DNA from 3 places in the Actinomadura sp. NPDC048394 genome. Region 3 is predicted to be linked to each of the others. Evidence: riboswitches for the same ligand, from Rfam matches in the RefSeq annotation. Region 3 holds a riboswitch; each other region holds the start of a gene.
The links. A riboswitch is a leader RNA that binds a small molecule or an ion and turns the genes downstream of it on or off. The one in region 3 is predicted to bind S-adenosylmethionine.
Positions count from the first base shown of each region.

Region 1: another riboswitch for S-adenosylmethionine. It lies ahead of AB0C78_RS39885 (aminotransferase class V-fold PLP-dependent enzyme); the one in region 3 lies ahead of thrC (threonine synthase).
Region 2: another riboswitch for S-adenosylmethionine. It lies ahead of AB0C78_RS00700 (GNAT family protein); the one in region 3 lies ahead of thrC (threonine synthase).

Region 1 is NZ_JBEZJL010000077.1:22,777-28,431, forward strand. Features, by position in the region: gene AB0C78_RS39880 (SseB family protein) at 1-1,051, opposite strand, end outside; gene AB0C78_RS39885 (aminotransferase class V-fold PLP-dependent enzyme) at 1,200-2,498, opposite strand; SAM riboswitch class IV at 2,543-2,659, opposite strand; gene AB0C78_RS39890 (hypothetical protein) at 2,710-3,093, shown strand; gene AB0C78_RS39895 (transglycosylase domain-containing protein) at 3,229-5,481, opposite strand.
Region 2 is NZ_JBEZJL010000001.1:134,100-139,754, forward strand. Features, by position in the region: gene AB0C78_RS00690 (helix-turn-helix transcriptional regulator) at 1-497, shown strand, start outside; gene AB0C78_RS00695 (DUF397 domain-containing protein) at 522-779, opposite strand; SAM riboswitch class I at 1,184-1,273, shown strand; gene AB0C78_RS00700 (GNAT family protein) at 1,280-1,897, shown strand; gene AB0C78_RS00705 (GNAT family protein) at 1,894-2,520, shown strand; gene AB0C78_RS00710 (alpha/beta hydrolase) at 2,549-3,097, opposite strand; gene AB0C78_RS00715 (Lrp/AsnC family transcriptional regulator) at 3,192-3,677, shown strand; gene AB0C78_RS00720 (ATP-binding protein) at 3,688-4,077, opposite strand; gene AB0C78_RS00725 (helix-turn-helix transcriptional regulator) at 4,264-5,112, shown strand; gene AB0C78_RS00730 (DUF397 domain-containing protein) at 5,109-5,441, shown strand; gene AB0C78_RS00735 (hypothetical protein) at 5,507-5,655, opposite strand, start outside.
Region 3 is NZ_JBEZJL010000003.1:203,989-209,643, forward strand. Features, by position in the region: gene AB0C78_RS03230 (RNA polymerase sigma factor) at 1-301, shown strand, start outside; gene AB0C78_RS03235 (sulfotransferase) at 471-1,493, shown strand; gene AB0C78_RS03240 (trehalose-6-phosphate synthase) at 1,627-3,060, opposite strand; gene AB0C78_RS03245 (cation diffusion facilitator family transporter) at 3,194-4,141, shown strand; SAM riboswitch class I at 4,272-4,413, shown strand; gene thrC (threonine synthase) at 4,430-5,655, shown strand, end outside.

The sequences.
Region 1 (5,655 bases), on a different contig from region 3:
CGGCGCGCAGGAGCTCGCGTTCGACGTCGTTGGCGGGCCGGAATTCGGGCCGGGACGGTTCGCGGGGCGCCTCGCGGGGCAGCTCGCGGTGCTGCCCCTGCAGCTCCTCCCACGGCGACTCGTCCGGAGCGGCCGCGGCCGCGGGCTCCGGCGCCGGTGCGGCGGCGGGCTCCGCCACGGGGGCCGCCGGTTCGGCCGCCGATGCGGCGGGTGCGGGCGGCGCCGGCTCGGCGAGTCCGGGCGCCGACACGGGCGCGGCGGGCGCAGGTCCAGACGGCGCGGGCGGTGCGGGCTCGGCGGGCGTGGGCGGTGTGGGCTCAGCGAGTCCGGGCGCAGGCGCCGATGCAGGCTCGGCCGGTGCAGGCGCCGGTGCGGGTTCGGCGGGTGCGGGATCGGCGAGCCCGGGGGCAGGCGCCGAGGCCAGCGCGGCGGGCGTGGGCGGTGTGGGCTCGGAGAGTCCGGGCGCAGGCGCCGATGCGGGCCGCGCGGGTTCGGCGGGCTCGGCAGGCGCGGGCGCCGGTGCGGGCGCTGTGGGCGCGGCGGGCGCGGGTGGTGCGGGGGCGGTGGCCGCCGGTGGGGCGGGCGCCGCGGCGGTGGCGGACGGGACGTCGGCGCGGCCGACCTGCGGCGGGCGGCCGTCGCCGTCGGCGACCTGGCGGACGAACCAGGCGGGCATCCGCGCCTCGATCGGCAGCGGGGTGCCGCCCGGGTGGCCGGGCGCGTCGACGGCCAGCCACCAGCGGGCGTCGGGCCAGGTCTCGGCGAGGTCGCCGAAGCGCAGCGTCATGAAGTGCCGCCAGGACGGGCCGAGGCAGGCGCGCATCGCGGCGGCGGAGGTGTAGGCGAGGACGTGGACGCGGCCGTCCTCCTCGTGGGTCGGCCAGGCGGGCCGCGCCCGCCCGGCGACGACGCCGTCGACGGCGTCGTCCGGGACGGGCACCACGAGCTCGCTGCCCGCGAGGATGCGGAAGTAGCCCTCCTGGTCTCCGGCCCGTACGCTCTCCTCCAGTCGGCGTTCCAGTTCCGACGTGGGTCGCCACGCGTCGGCCACCGCCGCCACCCCCTGTTTCGTCCGTGCTCGTCCCCGACCCGCCGGGTCCCGGTGGGAGGTCCGGCGGGAAGTAGCGCGACTGCCTACGCTACAGGGGCGAACAGGACCAAAGGCCATAAACGTCTGTGCTTGCGGGCGAGTCCGCAGGTCAGCGCGGTGCCAGTCGTGCCAGCGCGGTGCACAGCCGGTCGATGTGCTCCTCGGTGGTGCCGATCCCGAAGCTCGCGCGGACGGCCGCCCCCTCGCCGCCGCAGCCGGCGGCGCCGTCCCCGCCCAGCAGGTGCCGGACGAGCGGGTGCGCGCAGAACTTGCCGTCCCGCACGCCGATGCCGTGCTCCCCGGACAGCGTAAGCGCCACGTCGCGCGCGTTCCAGCCGGTCACGGTGAAAGACACGATTCCCACGCGCGGCGACCGGTCGCCCCACAGATTCAGCTCGCGGACGTGGGGGAGCGCGGCGAGTCCGGTGCGGAGCCTTGCGAGGAGGCGCTCCTCGCGGGCGGCGAGCGCGTCCCAGCCGGCGGCGGTGAGGGCCTCGCAGGCGGCGGCGAGCGCGATGACGCCGAGGACGTTCGGGGTGCCGGCCTCGTGCCGCTGCTCGGCGCCCGGCGCCCACCGGACCGTGTCGGCGACGGACGCGCTCGCGCCGCCGCCCTTGAGGTAGGGGTCGGCGGCGCGCAGCCAGTCGGCGCGTCCGGCGAGCACGCCCGCGCCGAACGGCGCGTACAGCTTGTGGCCGGAGAACGCGACGTAGTCGAGGCCGAGCGCGGTCATGTCGAGCGGGCGGTGCGGGACGAGCTGCGCGGCGTCCACCGCGATGCGGGCGCCGTGCCGGCGGGCGACCTGCGCGAGCTCGCGGATCGGCCACAGCTCGCCGGTGACGTTGGACGCGGCGGTGACGACGAGGAGCCGCGCGCCGACCGGGGTCGCGGCGAGCGCGCGGTCGGCGGCGTCGATCGCCTCGGCGGGCGTCGCGGGGACGGGGAGCCGCACGGGCCGCTTCCACGGCAGCAGCGACGCGTGGTGCTCGGACTCGAACACGACGACGCTCGTCCCGGTCGGGACGGCGTGCGCGAGCAGGTTCATCGCGTCGGTGGTGTTGCGGGTGAACACGACGGCGGCGCGGCGCCACGCGCCGAGGAACCCGCGCACGGTCTCGCGCGCGCGCTCGTACGCCTCGGTCGTGACCTGCGAGGCGTATCCGGCGCCGCGGTGCACGCTGCTGTAGTACGGCAGCGCGCGCGTGATCGCCTCGTGCACCGCCTCCAGACAGGGCGCGCTGGCCGCGTAGTCGAGGTTGGCGTAGGGGACCTGGCGGCCGTCGACCAGCGGGACGGGCGCGTCCGCGCCGATCACGCGCGGGAAGGCGCGAACTTCCGGCGCGGTGCCGGACGTCTCAGCAGGCGTGAACGAGGAGCGGGACGGGGCGGGGGCGAGCGTGGCGGGCATACCGGTTCCTTCCGGGGTCAGGGACCCCGGGGCCGTGCCTGCGGGATCCGCGCTTGCCGGAACGCGGTCCCGCGTCCGGCCAGGTCCTCACCCGGGGCACCCCATCGCGGACGAAGGGTTGCCGGCCAGCGAGCCGGGGCTTGGCGCTGGCGCTCATGACCTAGTGCGGAAGTATATGCGGAGCCTGTGGCAGATCAAGTGGGAGGGTGCGATGCGGTACGGGGTGGTTCGGGCGCTGGCCGGGGGCGTGGTGATGCTCGGCGCGTCCGGCCTGCTGGGCGCGTGCGGGGCGCTGGGAGGCAACTCCGGCCAGGTGTGCACCGACACGAAGAAGGCGTTCCAGCAGTACGTCACCCAGGTCAGGAGCGTGCCGGCGGCGGAGCCCGCGCAGTGGGGGCAGGCGACGCAGCGGCTCGCGGCCCGCATCGACGGGCTGGCGAAGAAGGCCGACGACGGGACGTTGAAGAAGGCGCTGGAGGACGAGGCGCGGCGGCTGCGCTCCGCCGCCGCGACCGTCGGCACCGGCGACGCGTCGCAGCTCAGCGCCGTGATGAACGACGCGCCGGTGCGCATCGGGAAGGCGTGCGCGCAGTAGCGCGAGGGTGAGACGCGAAGGGGCCCGGCGGCGAACCGCCGGGCCCCTTTCACATTCGGTCAGGCGCCTTCGCGTTCGGTCGGGCGCCTTCGTGCTCGGTCGGGCGCCTTCGCGTTCGGTCGCGGCTTCTCGCGGTCAGTTGAACATCTGGCCGGTGCCTCCGCCGTCGCCCGTGCCTCCGCCGTCGCCGGTGCCGCCCCCGTCGCCGTTGCCGCCGCCGTCGTTCCCGCCTCCGTCATTGCCTCCGCCGTCGCCGTTGCCGCCACCGCCGGGCAGCGTCGGGATGATGGTCGGCAGGTCCGTCGGCGGCTTCGGGTTGCGCGGCCCGTCCGTCCCGCCGGAGGGACGGTGCGACGGGCCGTCGGTGCTCGGCCCCTCGGTGCTCGGCCCGCCGCCGGGCGACGGGCTGCCCCAGCCGCTGCCGGGCGTCTCCGACGGCGACCCGAACGACTTCGGGTCGTAGCCCTTGATGTCGACGGCGTCGGTCATGTACGAGCGCCAGATCTGGGTGGGAAGCTGCCCGCCGTACGAGCCGTAGCCGGGGATGTTCAGCGCCTTGTTGTCCTCGCGGAACATCGCCACGCTCGTCGCCATCTGCGGGACGAACCCGTTGAACCAGATCGCGCGGCCCTCGTCGGTGGTGCCGGTCTTGCCGGCGACGTCGCGGCCGTCGGGCAGCTGCGCGCCGGTGCCGGTGCCGCCCTGGACGACCTGCTGCATCGCGTAGGTGGCGTCCCGCGCGACCTGGGCGCCGAACGCCCGGTCGCCCTTCTCGGCGAACTTGCGGGTCTGGCCCTCGTTGTCGGTGACCGACTTCACCACGTACGGCTGCCGGAACACGCCCTCGTCGGCGAACGTCGCGTACACCCCGGCCTGCTGCACCGGGTGCAGCGACACGATGCCGAGCGGGAACGACGCGGCGGCGCGCTGCGCCGGCGTCATCTGCGACGCCGAGATGCCGAGCTTCTCCGCCATCGCGGCGATCTTGTCGTTGCCGATGTCCTGGCCGAGGTTCACGTAGGCGGTGTTGACCGAGTGCTCGGTCGCGGTGACGAGGTTGATGTTCCCGAAGCTCTCGCCGCTGTCGTTCTTGATCGAGTGCCCGCCGAAGTACTGCGGGGAGCTGCCGTCGTAGGTGTCGGACAGGCTCTTGCCGTCCTCCAGCGCGGCGGCCAGCGCGATCGGCTTGAAGCCCGACCCCGCCTGCGCGGTGTCGTAGAACGCGCTGCTCGCGGCCTCCGTCAGGTAGTTGCGGCCGCCGTAGAAGGCCAGCACCTGCCCGGTGTTCGGGTCGACGGACACGAGCCCGGTCCGGATCTTCTTGCTCATCCCGGCCGGGACGTTGTTCTCCACGGCCTGCTTCGCCGCGTCCATCAGCCGCTTGTCGCACGTCGTGGTGATCTTCAGGCCGCTGCGGTTGATCTCGTCCTCGGTGTAGCCGCGCCGCTCCTCCAGCTCCTTCTTGGCCAGGTTGACCATGTAGCCCTTCTGGCCCTTGAGGACGTCGGTGATCTTCTCCTTGCCGGGCATGGGGAACCGCATCGACGCGGCGTCGGCGGGCGACAGCGCCCCGTCCCGGACCATGTTGTTCACCACCGCGTGCCAGCGCTGCTCGGCGTACACGCGGTGCTGGCCGGTCGGGTCGGCGAAGTTGCTCGGCTGCTGGATCGCGGCGGCCAGGTACGCCGACTCGGCGGGCGTGAGGTCCTTGACGTCCTTGTTGTAGTAGGCGTGCGCGGCGGCCTGCACGCCGTAGGCGTCGCGGCCGAAGTAGATCGTGTTGAGGTACTGCTCGAGGATCCAGTCCTTGGACTTCTCCCGGCCCACCTTCAGGGAGACCATGATCTCCTTGAGCTTGCGGGTGACCGAGCGCTCCTTGCCGATGCCGCCGTAGTAGTTGCGGACCATCTGCTGGGTGATCGTGGAGCCGCCCTGCAGCTGCTCGCCGGTCGCGGTGGACCAGAACGCCCGCGCGGTGCCCTGCACGGACACGCCCGGGTCCTGGTAGAAGCTGCGGTTCTCGGCGGCGATGACCGCGTCGCGGGTGCTCTTCGGGATCTGGTCGAACTTCACCGCGTCCCGGTTCATGCCCGTCTTGGCGATCAGGGTCTTGCCGTCGGAGTAGTAGAACGCGGGCCCCTGCGCGAGCGCCTGCTGCTGCGGCGAGGGGACCGGCGTGAAGATGTAGGCGATCGCGAACGCCGCGACGAAGAACCCGAGGATGCCGAGCAGCGTGAACAGGATGCGCCGCAGGTAGCGGACGCGGCGGCTGCGCTGCTTCTTCGGCCCCTTGCCGCCCCGGCCGCCCGGACCGCCGCCCGGACCGCCGGAACCGCCGCCGGGGCCGCGCCCCGGCGGGCCTCCTTGCCTCGACGACGCAGCCGGCATGGTCTTGGTATCTCCGGCCGGGGAGCCGCTCACACCAGCGCCCGCGGAGCCGTCCGGATCGTCCCCGCCGGGCCGGGGGTTATCGGGGGACGTGCCCTTTTCGGTGGCCGGGGACCGCACTCCCGCCGCGGGGGATTGCGCGGTCGCGGCGGCGGGTGCGGCCGCTGCGGGGCC
Region 2 (5,655 bases), on a different contig from region 3:
ACCGAATATTGGACAGCGGCAGAATTATCGCCGTTTCCACGCCTCGGCAGGTCGAACGCCGCCTGGATCTCCGCATGCGACGGCAGGACGTACTGCGTCGCGAGAATCCACTGACCCTTTCCGCCGTTATCGATGAGTCCGTCCTGCTGCGCACCGTCGGCGACCGCGACATCATGCGCGGGCAAATGCTCGATCTCATTGAACTGGCCGAGTTGCCGAACGTGCACGTCCACGTGCTTCCGATGGATGTCGACAGGGAGCCGATATTCGCGGACACCTTCACGCTTCTGGAGTTCGCTCCCGCCTACGATGTCACCTTTCCGGATGCCGTCTATCTGGACAATCTACTGACCATGGCGATACTGCAGAGCGACGACGCCACGCACATGTACCGGTTGTGCTGGGACGCCCTCAGGTCGGTCTCGCTCTCCGCCGACGATTCCCTGCGCCGGATATCCCAGGCGGCCGAGGAGTGGGGGCGGGCCGGCCCCCGCTGACCTGCGCCGGGATGGCCACGGCGATCACCGATCCGGATGGTCCTTGATCGCCTGCAGCAGGCCGGCGAAGCGTTCGGCCGAGAGGGGCAGAACCCGCTCCGGTCGTTCAGAGTCCCTCAGTCCCATCTCACCCGGTGAAAGCCGCGCCACTTCGACGCAGTTCCAGTCGCCCGAGCACTCCCTGTCGTCCGTGCATCCTGTGCTTCTGCGCCATGCCCGCGCCGGCGTTCCGGTGGGTGGGTCGCCGGTGCTTCTTCCGTCGTTGTGCGTCCGTGCGGGCATGCTTTGCTCCCTTCTGCGTGACCACGGCGCGGGGGTGTGTGGTCGAGGTAGAGGCTAGCGAGCCGAGCGCCGGTTTCGCGGGTGTTTTCCCCAGCATTTCCGACATTGATGAACCGTCCAACTAGTGTAAATCGGACAGTCAGCAGCAAAAGCGGATTTACGTGGTAGTTAACATGAGGGCGAGCGGGGTGGGCCGACGGTTTGGAAGCGCGTGATGCGCTCACCGCAATGACCGCTCGGGTACATTTTTGTGCAGTTGCCGGTGAGGTGAGATTCTCAATCGAAAACGCTTGGGTGTGCATCAGAAGGCAGTACGGGACGTCCGTTGGCGCGAGACGGGACGATGAGGCGCCTGGAAACGTGTTGACGGGGCGGGAAGGGGCGAGGCAGGATGCGGGGGGTTGTGATCATCTAGAGGATCTGAGGGACCTGGCCCGGTGACGGTCCGGCAACCTGCCTTCGCGGCAAGGTGCCAACGCCAGGAGCGATGAGGAGAGTTCATGGGCGTGCGCCTTGATGTTCCTGTGCTGGCCGGGACGCTGGTTCGGCTGGAGCCGTTGACGTTGGAGCATGTGCCGGAGCTGGCTGAGGCCGCGGAGGAGAACCGGTCGTCCTACGGGTTCACGCTCGTGCCTGGGGCGGCGGATATGGAGTCGTATGTCGCCGGGCAGCTCGCGCGGCCCGGGCTGACGCCGTTCGCGCAGGTCAGGGTCGCGGACGGGAAAGCGGTCGGGCATACGGGGCTGTGGGATCCGCGGACGTGGCCCGGCACGGACCGGCTGTGCGCGATCGAGATCGGGTGGACGTGGCTGGCGGCGTCCGCGCAGGGCACCGGCATCAACGTCGAGGCGAAGCGGCTTCTGTTCACCTACGCGTTCGAGACCTTGGGCGTCGTGCGCGTCGATCTCAAGACGGACGCGCGGAACGAGCGGTCGCGGCGGGCGATCGAGCGGCTCGGCGTGCACTTCGAGGGGGTGCTGCGGAGCTGGTCGCCGTCGTGGGCGCCGGGCGAGGAGGGCACGCTGCGCGACTCGGCGATGTTCTCGGTGGTCGAGTCCGAGTGGCCGTCGGTGAAGACGGCCATGACGAACCGGCTGGCGGAGACCGTCGCGAGGTGACGGCGAGCGGGTTTCCCGGGCGCGTGCCGGTGCTGGGCGGGACGGTCGTACGGCTGGAGCCGCTGGCGATGGGGCATGTGCCGGAGCTTGCGGAGGCCGCCGAGGAGGACAGGTCGTCGTACGGGTTCACTCCGGTGCCCTCGGGGGCGGGCATGGAGGCGTACGTATCCGACAAGCTCGACCGTCCTGGGCTCATGGCGTTCGCGCAGGTCAGGGTGGTGGACGGGAGGGCGGTCGGGCATACCGCGCTGTTGCATCCGCGGCCGTGGCCAGGCCGGGACCGGCTGTGCGCGGTCGAGATCGGGTGGACGTGGCTGTCGGCGTCCGCGCAGGGCACCGGCGTCAATGTCGAGGCGAAGCGGCTTCTGTTCGGCTACGCGTTCGAGACGCTGGGCGTGGCCCGCGTGGAGTTGAAGACGGATGCGCGGAACGAGCGGGCGCGTCGGGCGATCGAGCGGCTCGGCGCGCATTTCGAGGGCGTCCTGCGCAGGTACTCGGAGTCGTGGGTGGCCGGCGAGGAGGGCGAGTTGCGGGACACAGCCATGTACTCGGTGGTCGAGTCGGAGTGGCCGTCCGTGAAGGCGGCGATGGCGAACCGCTTGGCGGACGCCGGCCAGGTCTGATGGCGCCGCGACCTGCGGTGGTGGCCGTTCAGTGTTGGGACAGCGAGTCCAGCAGGTCGCGGCCCTGCTGCCACGAGCCGAGGTCGCTGGCGGAGTTGATGTGTCCACATGCGCCCGTCAGGTGAAATCGTGCCTCCCAGCGCGTTGCGAAGCCGACGGCGGCCTCGGGAGTGCAGTACGGGTCGTTGGCGCTGCCCACCACCAAGGCCGGGCATGGCAATGGCTGCGCTGACACGTCGGTGAACGTCGCGGCCGCCTGGCGTGGGAATGCGGGTGCGTCCGGGTCGGGCGGCGCGACCAGGAACGCGCCGCCTACTCGGCTTGAGGGGTTCCTGAGCAGCCAGGTGGACGCCGCCCAGCAGCCAAGGCTGTGGGCGACCAGCACGACCTGGCTGTCCTGCCGGGACGCGTCGTCGTATGCGTGCTGCACGGCGCCGACCCAGTCGTCCAGGTCGGGGGCGGACCACGAGGCAGGGGAGATCCTCACCGCCGAGGCGCCCCACTGCCGCTCCCACAAGGTCTGCCAGTGCTGCTCGTCCGATCCGTCGATGCCCGGGACGATGACGTGCGCGGTCAATGCCCACCACCATTTCACTCGTCGCTCTCTGCGATCATGAGGGCGTTCCGACGCCGATTCTGATGGATGCATCGGCACGGTGGTCGACTTGCAAGTGATCTCAAAGAAGATGGTGCGGACGACGATGGAATCACTCGACCGGATAGACCGGGACATACTTGCCCTGCTCCAGGCCGACGGCCGGCTGACCGGCGCTGAGGTGGGACGCCGCGTCGGGCTCTCACAGCCCGCGGCGAGCGCCCGCATCCAGCGGCTGGAGAAGAGCGGCGTCATCACCGGCTACCGAGCGCTGGTCGATCCGGAAGCCCTCGGACTGAACATCCACGCGGTCGTCCGGCTGCGCACCACGCACGCCCGGCTTTCCCGCGCTCTGGAGTTCGCCGCCCGGACTTCCGAGATCGCCTCCACCCTCAGGGTCACCGGAGAGGACTGCCTCATCTTCGACGTCTACTGCCCGCAGGCGGCACGGCTCGAAGAGGTCGTGGACGCACTCGCCCGGTACGGTCCCGTCACGACGTCCCTCGTGCTCCGCGCCTATCCGCAGAAGCCGCTGACCGACGCGACGCCGGCGACGTCATGACCCGAAGCGGCTAGAGCTCGAACCAGACGGCGTGGCCTGCGGCGCGCGGTTCCGTGCCCCAGGTCTTCGCGACGGACGCGACGATCCGCAGGCCGCGTCCGGTGACGTCCAACTCGGCCGCCTCGGCGACGTGCGGGACGGTCGCCGCCTGCCCGTCGTCAATCACCTCGATTCGGACGGCCCGCGCCGAGTGGGTCACCTCCACGCGGATCTGCCCGTCGCGTCCCGACTCGGTGTAGCGCAGCGCGTTCGTCAGCAGCTCGCTCATGCACAGCGCCGCGTCGTCCAGGCACGGATGCTCCCGGCCCAGCACGTCGCGCAGCCAGCGCCGTGCGTGCCCCACCGCCCGGTCCATCCCCGGCAACAGAAGCGCGTCGAACCTCATGGTCGGCGCAGTCATCGCCCACTCCCTTCGCATCGCTGTCGCCGAAAAGAATGAGCCGGACATCCCCCGCCGAACGATGCGTTCGCCGGCCTCGTCCGCAGGTCCTCGGGCAAGAGTGCCCCAGTCACTTTTGACTGAGGCACTCTTGCCGCCTTCGTTGGAAACCTTCATCGTGACGCAAAGTCAAGGCATGATTACTCCATGGAGAACGCGCAGCGCCCGACCATGCGAAGCCGCAAGCTCGGCCAGCGCCTTCGCGCCATCCGCGAGGACCGAGGGCTCACCCTCCAGAAGGCCGCCCGCCTGCTCAACCGCACCCCGTCCTCGCTCAGCAAGCTCGAAACCGGCAAACGCGGCATCCGCCGCCCCGCCCTGGAGCACATGCTCGACCGCTACGAGATCAGCGATCCTGGCGAGCGCCAAGCCCTGTACGACCTCGCCCGAGACTCCGGCAAGAAGGGCTGGTGGCTCCGCTACGAGGGGAAGTTGGCCCCTTCGATGCTGGACTACATCTCCTTGGAGTCGGATGCGGCATCGATAAAGAGTCACCAGCTACACCTTGTACCTGGGCTTATGCAGACCGAAGAGTACGCTCGTGAGGTCATTGGGTCCGCCAAGGTCTTGGGCGTTGAGCCTGACATTGACGGGCTGGTGGAAGTTCGTATGCGGCGCCAGCAACTCTTGTTCGAGGAGGACGCGCCTCATCTGTGGGTTGTCGTCTACGAGACCGTTGTCCATCAGCAGTTCGGTGGGCGGCAAGTGGCTCGAGGGCAGCTCAGGCGGCTCATTGAGCTTGCGGAGCTGCCCAATGTGACCTTTCAGATTCTTCCCTTTTCGGCTGGTACTCACCCGGGCCTCAACGGCTCATTTACCACATTGGAAACCAATGATCTTTCGGTGGTCCTGGTTGAGAACCTAACCACCGGGTGGTACCTGGAAGATCCTGATGAGATCAGTCAATATGACATGGTCTTCGACCATCAGAGGGCGAGAGCGCTGTCGCCTTCAGCCTCCCGTTCCTTCGTCGAACGGATAGTGTCGGAAACATGAGCATTCAGGAGTTCGTCTTCTCTTCATGGCGCAAGAGCAGCCACAGTGGGAGTCAAGGCTCAGAGTGTGTGGAGGTCGCCGCCGTGTGGCGCAAGAGCAGCCATAGCGGAAGCGTGGGGCAGGAGTGCGTAGAGGTCGCCTCTGCATGGCGCAAGAGCGGTCACAGCGGCGGTGAAGGTCAGGAGTGTGTCGAGGTGGCGGCGGGGGAGCGGCGGGTGGCGGTGCGGGACTCTAAGGATCCGGACGGGGCGGTGCTGGCCGTCGCGCCGTCCGGGTGGGCGTCCCTGCTCGCCGACGTCAAGGCCGGTTCCCTCGACCTGGCCCGCTGACGCAGGCATGGGGGACGGGCGCGTGATGCGCCCGTCCCATGGCCACTTGCCCAACGCTGTCGCGGTCAGTTCACCGGAGGCTGCCAGTTCGGGTCAGTGACCTCCTTCGGGAGAAGGCTGTCGCGGGGCGCGTTCGTCCATTCGGCGGTCTTGACGATCTCGAAGAACTGGCGGGTGCCGGGGCGCAGTCCGGCGTTCTTCTGGCCGGGGGTCA
Region 3 (5,655 bases):
CTCCACCTACCGGTCGCTGAAGCGCCGGTCGGTCGAGCAGGCCGGCGAGCTGCCGCAGCAGCGCCCCGACCCGCGCCGCACCAGCGTCATCGCGGGCTCCCGCGTCGACATCCTCGACGCCATGGAGGACCTGGAGGCCCGCAAGCCGGACCTCATCCAGGCGCTCGTGCTCCGGGACGTCTCGCAGCTGGAGTACGCGGAGATCGCCGAGCAGCTGAAGCTGCCGCTCGGCACGGTGAAGTCGCGCATCCACGAGGCCCGCAAGCAGGTGCGGCAGACGCTCGGCGAGTCCTACACCTGACCGCCGGCGCGCGCCGGCCACGGCCCGCAACCGGCCGCCGGGGCGCTCGCCACGACCGCCCGGTCGCCTCGGCTTCCGCAGGTCGGCGCCGTCAAGCATCGGTAATCGGGCGGCAACCGTGCGTTCAGTCGCCGGGTCCCGCGGCCTCCGCTCCGCCACCATGCGGTGCATGTCATCCGGCCTCGAGTCCCCGTCCGAACGCCCGATCTTCGTGTTCGGCTGCCCGCGCTCCGGGACGACGCTGCTGCGGCTCATGCTGCACTCGCATCCCCGCATCGCGCTCCCGACCGAGACGCGGTTCGTGCTCCCGGCCTATGCGGCGCGGGCACAGTTCGGTGACCTCACGGACAGCCGGAACAGGCGCGCCCTCGCCGACTGGCTGACCGCCCGGCCGGCGACCCGGTTCGGCGACCTCGGCCTGGACGCCCGCGCGGTCGCCGAGGAGATCGTCGCGGGGCCGCCGACCCTCGGGTCCGCGATCGCCGTCGTCTTCCGCGCGTACGCCCGGCTGCACGGCAAGTCGAGGTGGGGCGACAAGCGGCCGAGCTACATCCGGCACGCCGGCGCGCTGCTGCGGATGTTCCCGGACGCGCAGTTCGTCCACCTCGTCCGCGACGGCCGGGACTGCGTCGCGTCCCTCAAGGAGATGCCCTGGTACGGCCAGGACCTCAACCACGCCATCTCCGTCTGGCGCGAGGCGATCGACACCGGCCACCGGCTCGCGGCCCGTCTCGGCCCGGACGCCTTCTACGAGCTGCAGTACGAGCGGCTCGTCGCCGACCCCGGCGACGAGCTGTCCCGGCTGTGCGAGTTCCTCGGCGAGGACTACCACCCGGCGATGACCGCGCCGCAGTCCCTCGCGCAGCGCATCGTCCCGCCGCAGAAGACGTGGCACGGCCTCACCCGCGACGCCGTCACGTCCACCCGCATCGGGTCGTGGGCGCAGCGGCTGGACGCCTGGGAGATCAGCCTCGCCGAGGCCGCGTTCGGCGACCGGCTCGCCGCGTACGGCTACGAGCCCAGCGGCCTGCCCAAGCCCCCCGCCGCCCGGCTCGCCCGCTTCGCCCGGACCGCCGCGCACCGCCGCATGGCGCACAGCAAGGCCGACCTCCGCGAACGCTGGCAGCGCCGGCACGAGCCGAGCCCCGTCGACTGCCGCCTCGCGCCCATCGACGACCCCGTGGCGCGCTAGGCGGGGCGCTGCGGCCGGGCGCTGCGGCTTAGGCACTGGCGCGGGGCGCTGCGGCGGGGCGCTGCGGCGGGGCGCTGCGGCGGGGCGCTGCGGCGGGGCGCTGCAGCGCTGGGTGAGAGGTTGAGCGGGAGCGCTAGTCGAGGGCTGCGAGCTGGTCGGCGAACCAGCGCTGGGGCGGGAGCGCCGTCGCGGCGGACACGAGCCGCGCGCAGCGCTCGGCCCGCTGGTCGCGGGGCATCAGTAGACCCTGGTGCAGCGCCTCCGCGGTCTGCGAGACGTCGTACGGGTTCACCACGAGCGCGTCGTCCGACAACTCCGCCGCGGCGCCCGCCTCGCGCGACAGCACGAGCGCGCAGCCCCGCTCGGACAGGACGGGCCCCTCCTTCGCGACGAGGTTCATCCCGTCCCGGATCGGGTTCACCAGCAGCACGTCCGCGAGCCCGTACGCGGCGAGCGACCGCGGATAGTCGTCGTTGACCTGCAGGATCAGTGGCTCCCATGTCGCGGTGCCGAACTCCTCGGCGATCTGCTTGGCCATCCGCTGCACGGCAGCCGTGTACTCCCGGTACTCCGGCAGGTCGTAGCGCGATGGGTACGCGAACGCGAGGTGCACCACGCGCCCGTGCCACTCCGGATGGTTGGCGAGCATCTCCCGGTACGCGGCGAGCCCCCGCACGATGTTCTTCGACAGCTCCGTCCGGTCGATGCGGACGATGAGCTGGCGGTCGCCCACCTGCTCGCGCAGCGCGCGCGCCCGCTCCGCCACGTCTTGCTGTGCGGCGCGCTCCCGCAGCGCCGTCCCGTCGACGCCGAGGCCGTGGACGCCCACATGCGTCGTTCGCCCACCGCACGTGACGGTGCGGGCCGCGCGGTCGACGCGCGCGCCGAGCACCACTTCGCAGCAGTCGAGGAACGCCGAAGCCCAGCGTTCGGTGAGGAACCCCGCGTGGTCCGCGCCGAGGATGCCCGATAGGACCTGCGCACCGATGTCGTCCGGGAGCAGCCGGAAGTACTCCGGCGGCGCCCACGGCGTGTGCGAGAAATGCACGATCCTGAGGTCGGGACGTCGCTCCCGCAGCATCCGCGGCGCCAGCGACAGGTGGTAGTCCTGGATCGCCGCCTTCGCGCCCGGCGCCGCGTCCCGCGCCAGCGCGTCGGCGAACGCCGCGTTGTACGCCTCGTACGACTGCCAGTCGCGCCGCGCGCGCGCATCGAAGTGCGGGCTGCGCGGGGTGTCGTACAGCAGGTGGTGGACGAACCACAGCGTCGAGTTCGCGACCGCGTTGTACGCCCGGTGGAACGTCGCCGCCGGGATGTCCAGCATCCGGACCGCCGCACCGCCGGTGTCGTGCCCGGCGAGGTCGATCCGCCCGTCCGGGGCGCGCCGCGCCGCCGTCCGGTCGGCCTCGCCGAGGCTCGCGCACACCCACAGCACGTCCTGCCCGGACGCCACGCCGGCGAGGCCCGACACGAGGCCGCCGCCTCCCCGCCGCATCTCCAGCGCGCCGTCGTCGGACAGCGAGAACGACACGGGCCCGCGGTTCGACGCCACCACCACTTGGCTCATACGGGAAGGGTCTCAGTTGTGACGGGGGTGCTTCAAAGTGGCCCAGGGGGAATACTTCGGCACCGCCCGGCGGGTAGGCATCCGTACCTAAAGCGCCGTGGTTAGGGGGATTCGCGACGGGTACCCGGACGGAATGAGCCGGGCCGAGACGACCAAGACCGTCCTCGTCGCCGGGGCGGCGAACCTCATCCTCGCCATCGCCAAGCTGATCGCCGGGATGCTCGCCGGATCGAGCGCGATGCTCGCCGAGGGCGCCCACTCCGTCGCCGACACCCTCAACCAGGGCTTCCTGTTCACCTCGCTGCGCCGCAGCGCCCGCCCGCCCGACCGGCGCCACCCCTTCGGCTACGGCAACGAGCGCTACTTCTGGTCGCTGCTCGCCGCGTTCGGCATCTTCGTCGCCGGCGGCGGCTTCTCCATCTTCGAGGGCATCCTCACGATGACCGGGCACGGCGGCTCCGAAGGCGACGTGTGGCTCGCCTACGGCGTCCTCGCCCTCGGCGCGCTGCTGGAGGGCACGTCCTGGGTCCGCGCGTTCACGCAGGCGCGCCGCGAGACCCGCGAGAACGGCCGCGACATCGTCGACCACGTCCGCCGGTCGCCCGACGTCACCTTCAAGGCCGCGCTGTTCGAGGACACCGCCGCGATGATCGGCCTCGCGTTCGCCGCCGCCGGGCTCGTGCTGCGGCAGCTCACCGGCTCGCAGTTCTGGGACGGCCTCGCGTCCGTGCTGATCGGGCTGCTGCTCGTCGTCGTCGCGTTCGTGCTCGGCCGCGACAGCAAGGGCCTGATCATCGGCCGCGCCGCCGACCCCGCCGCGCAGGCCGAGATCCGCGCCGAGATCGCCGGGGCGCCCGGCGTGACCGGCGTCGACGACCTGCTCACCATGCACTTCGGCCCGGACGAGCTGCTCGTCGCCGCCCGCGTCAACTTCTCCGACGCCATCAGCGCCGACCAGGCCGAGGACGTCGCCGGCGAGATCGACCGGCGGCTCAAGGAGCGCGTCCCGATCGTCCGGCACGTCTTCCTCGACCCCACCCAGCGCGCCCCCGCCCGGCCCGCCGCCGACGAGCCCGCGTGATCAAGACCACGCCCGGGTAACGTCTCACAGGGCGGACCCACCTGTCTGCCATCCGGTCACGTCATGTAAAGTTCGCATACGAGTTCAAAGCGCTCGTTCTCTACAGCGTGCGACCTCGACAACTGAATACCGCTCATCCAGAGGGGTGGAGGGACCGGCCCTGCGAAGCCCCGGCAACCACCCGGCTATGGCGCGCTCGCGATCCTGCGAGGCCGGCCGGGAGATGGTGCCAACTCCGGCCTGCGACCAAGGTGGCGCAGGGAAGATGGGGAGAAAGGCCTCGCCCTCATGGCATTCACGCCTGCCACGGACCTCGGACCCGCTACCGCCCTCGTCTGCCGCGAATGCGGCTCCAAGCGCGATCTCGGCCCCTTCTACGCGTGCGAGGAGTGTTTCGGCCCGCTGGAGATCGCCTACGACTTCGGCGGGATCACCCGGGCCGACATCGAGTCCGGTCCGCGCAACATCTGGCGCTACCGCGGGCTGCTGCCCGTCCCGTCGACCGTCGCCGACACCCCCAACACCGAGCCCGGCCTGACCCGGCTCGTCCGCGCCGACAACCTCGCCGAGAGCCTCGGCCTGCAGCGGCTGTGGGTGAAGGACGACAGCGGCAACCCGACCCACTCGTTCAAGGACCGCGTCGTCGCGGTCGCGCTCGCCGCCGCCCGCGAACTCGGCTTCAAGGTGCTGGCCTGCCCGTCCACCGGCAACCTCGCCAACGCGGTCGCCGCCGCGGCGGCCCGCGCCGGGATCCGCAGCGCCGTGTTCGTCCCGTCGAACCTCGAGTCCCAGAAGATCATCACGACGGCCGTGTACGGCGGGACGTTCGTCACCGTCGACGGCAACTACGACGACGTGAACCGGCTCGCGTCCGAGATCGCCGGCGAGCAGGACGACTGGGCGTTCGTCAACGTCAACGTCCGCCCGTACTACGCCGAGGGCTCCAAGACGCTCGGCTACGAGATCGCCGAGCAGCTCGGCTGGCGGCTGCCCGACCAGATCGTGGTGCCGGTCGCGTCCGGCTCCCAGCTCACCAAGATCGACAAGGCGTTCCAGGAGCTGATCAAGCTCGGCCTCGTCGAGGACAAGCCGTACCGGGTGTTCGGCGCGCAGGCCGCCGGCTGCGACCCCGTCTCCGCCGCGTTCAAGGCGGGCCACGACGTCGTCCGGCCGGTCAAGCCCGACACCATCGCCAAGTCCCTGGCGATCGGCAACCCCGCCGACGGCCCCTACGTCCTCGACGTGACGCGCCGCACCGGCGGCGCCGTCGAGGACGTCACCGACGAGCAGGTCGTCGACGGCATCCGGCTGCTCGCCCGCACCGAGGGCATCTTCGGCGAGACCGCCGGCGGCGTCACCGTCGGCTGCCTGCGCAAGCTCGTCGAGGCGGGCACCCTCGACCCGTCCGCCGAGACCGTGATCATCAACTCCGGTGACGGGCTGAAGACCCTCGACGCCGTCGCGCCCGTCGCCAAGCCCAGTGCGAACATCGCGCCGACGCTGGAGGCGTTCCG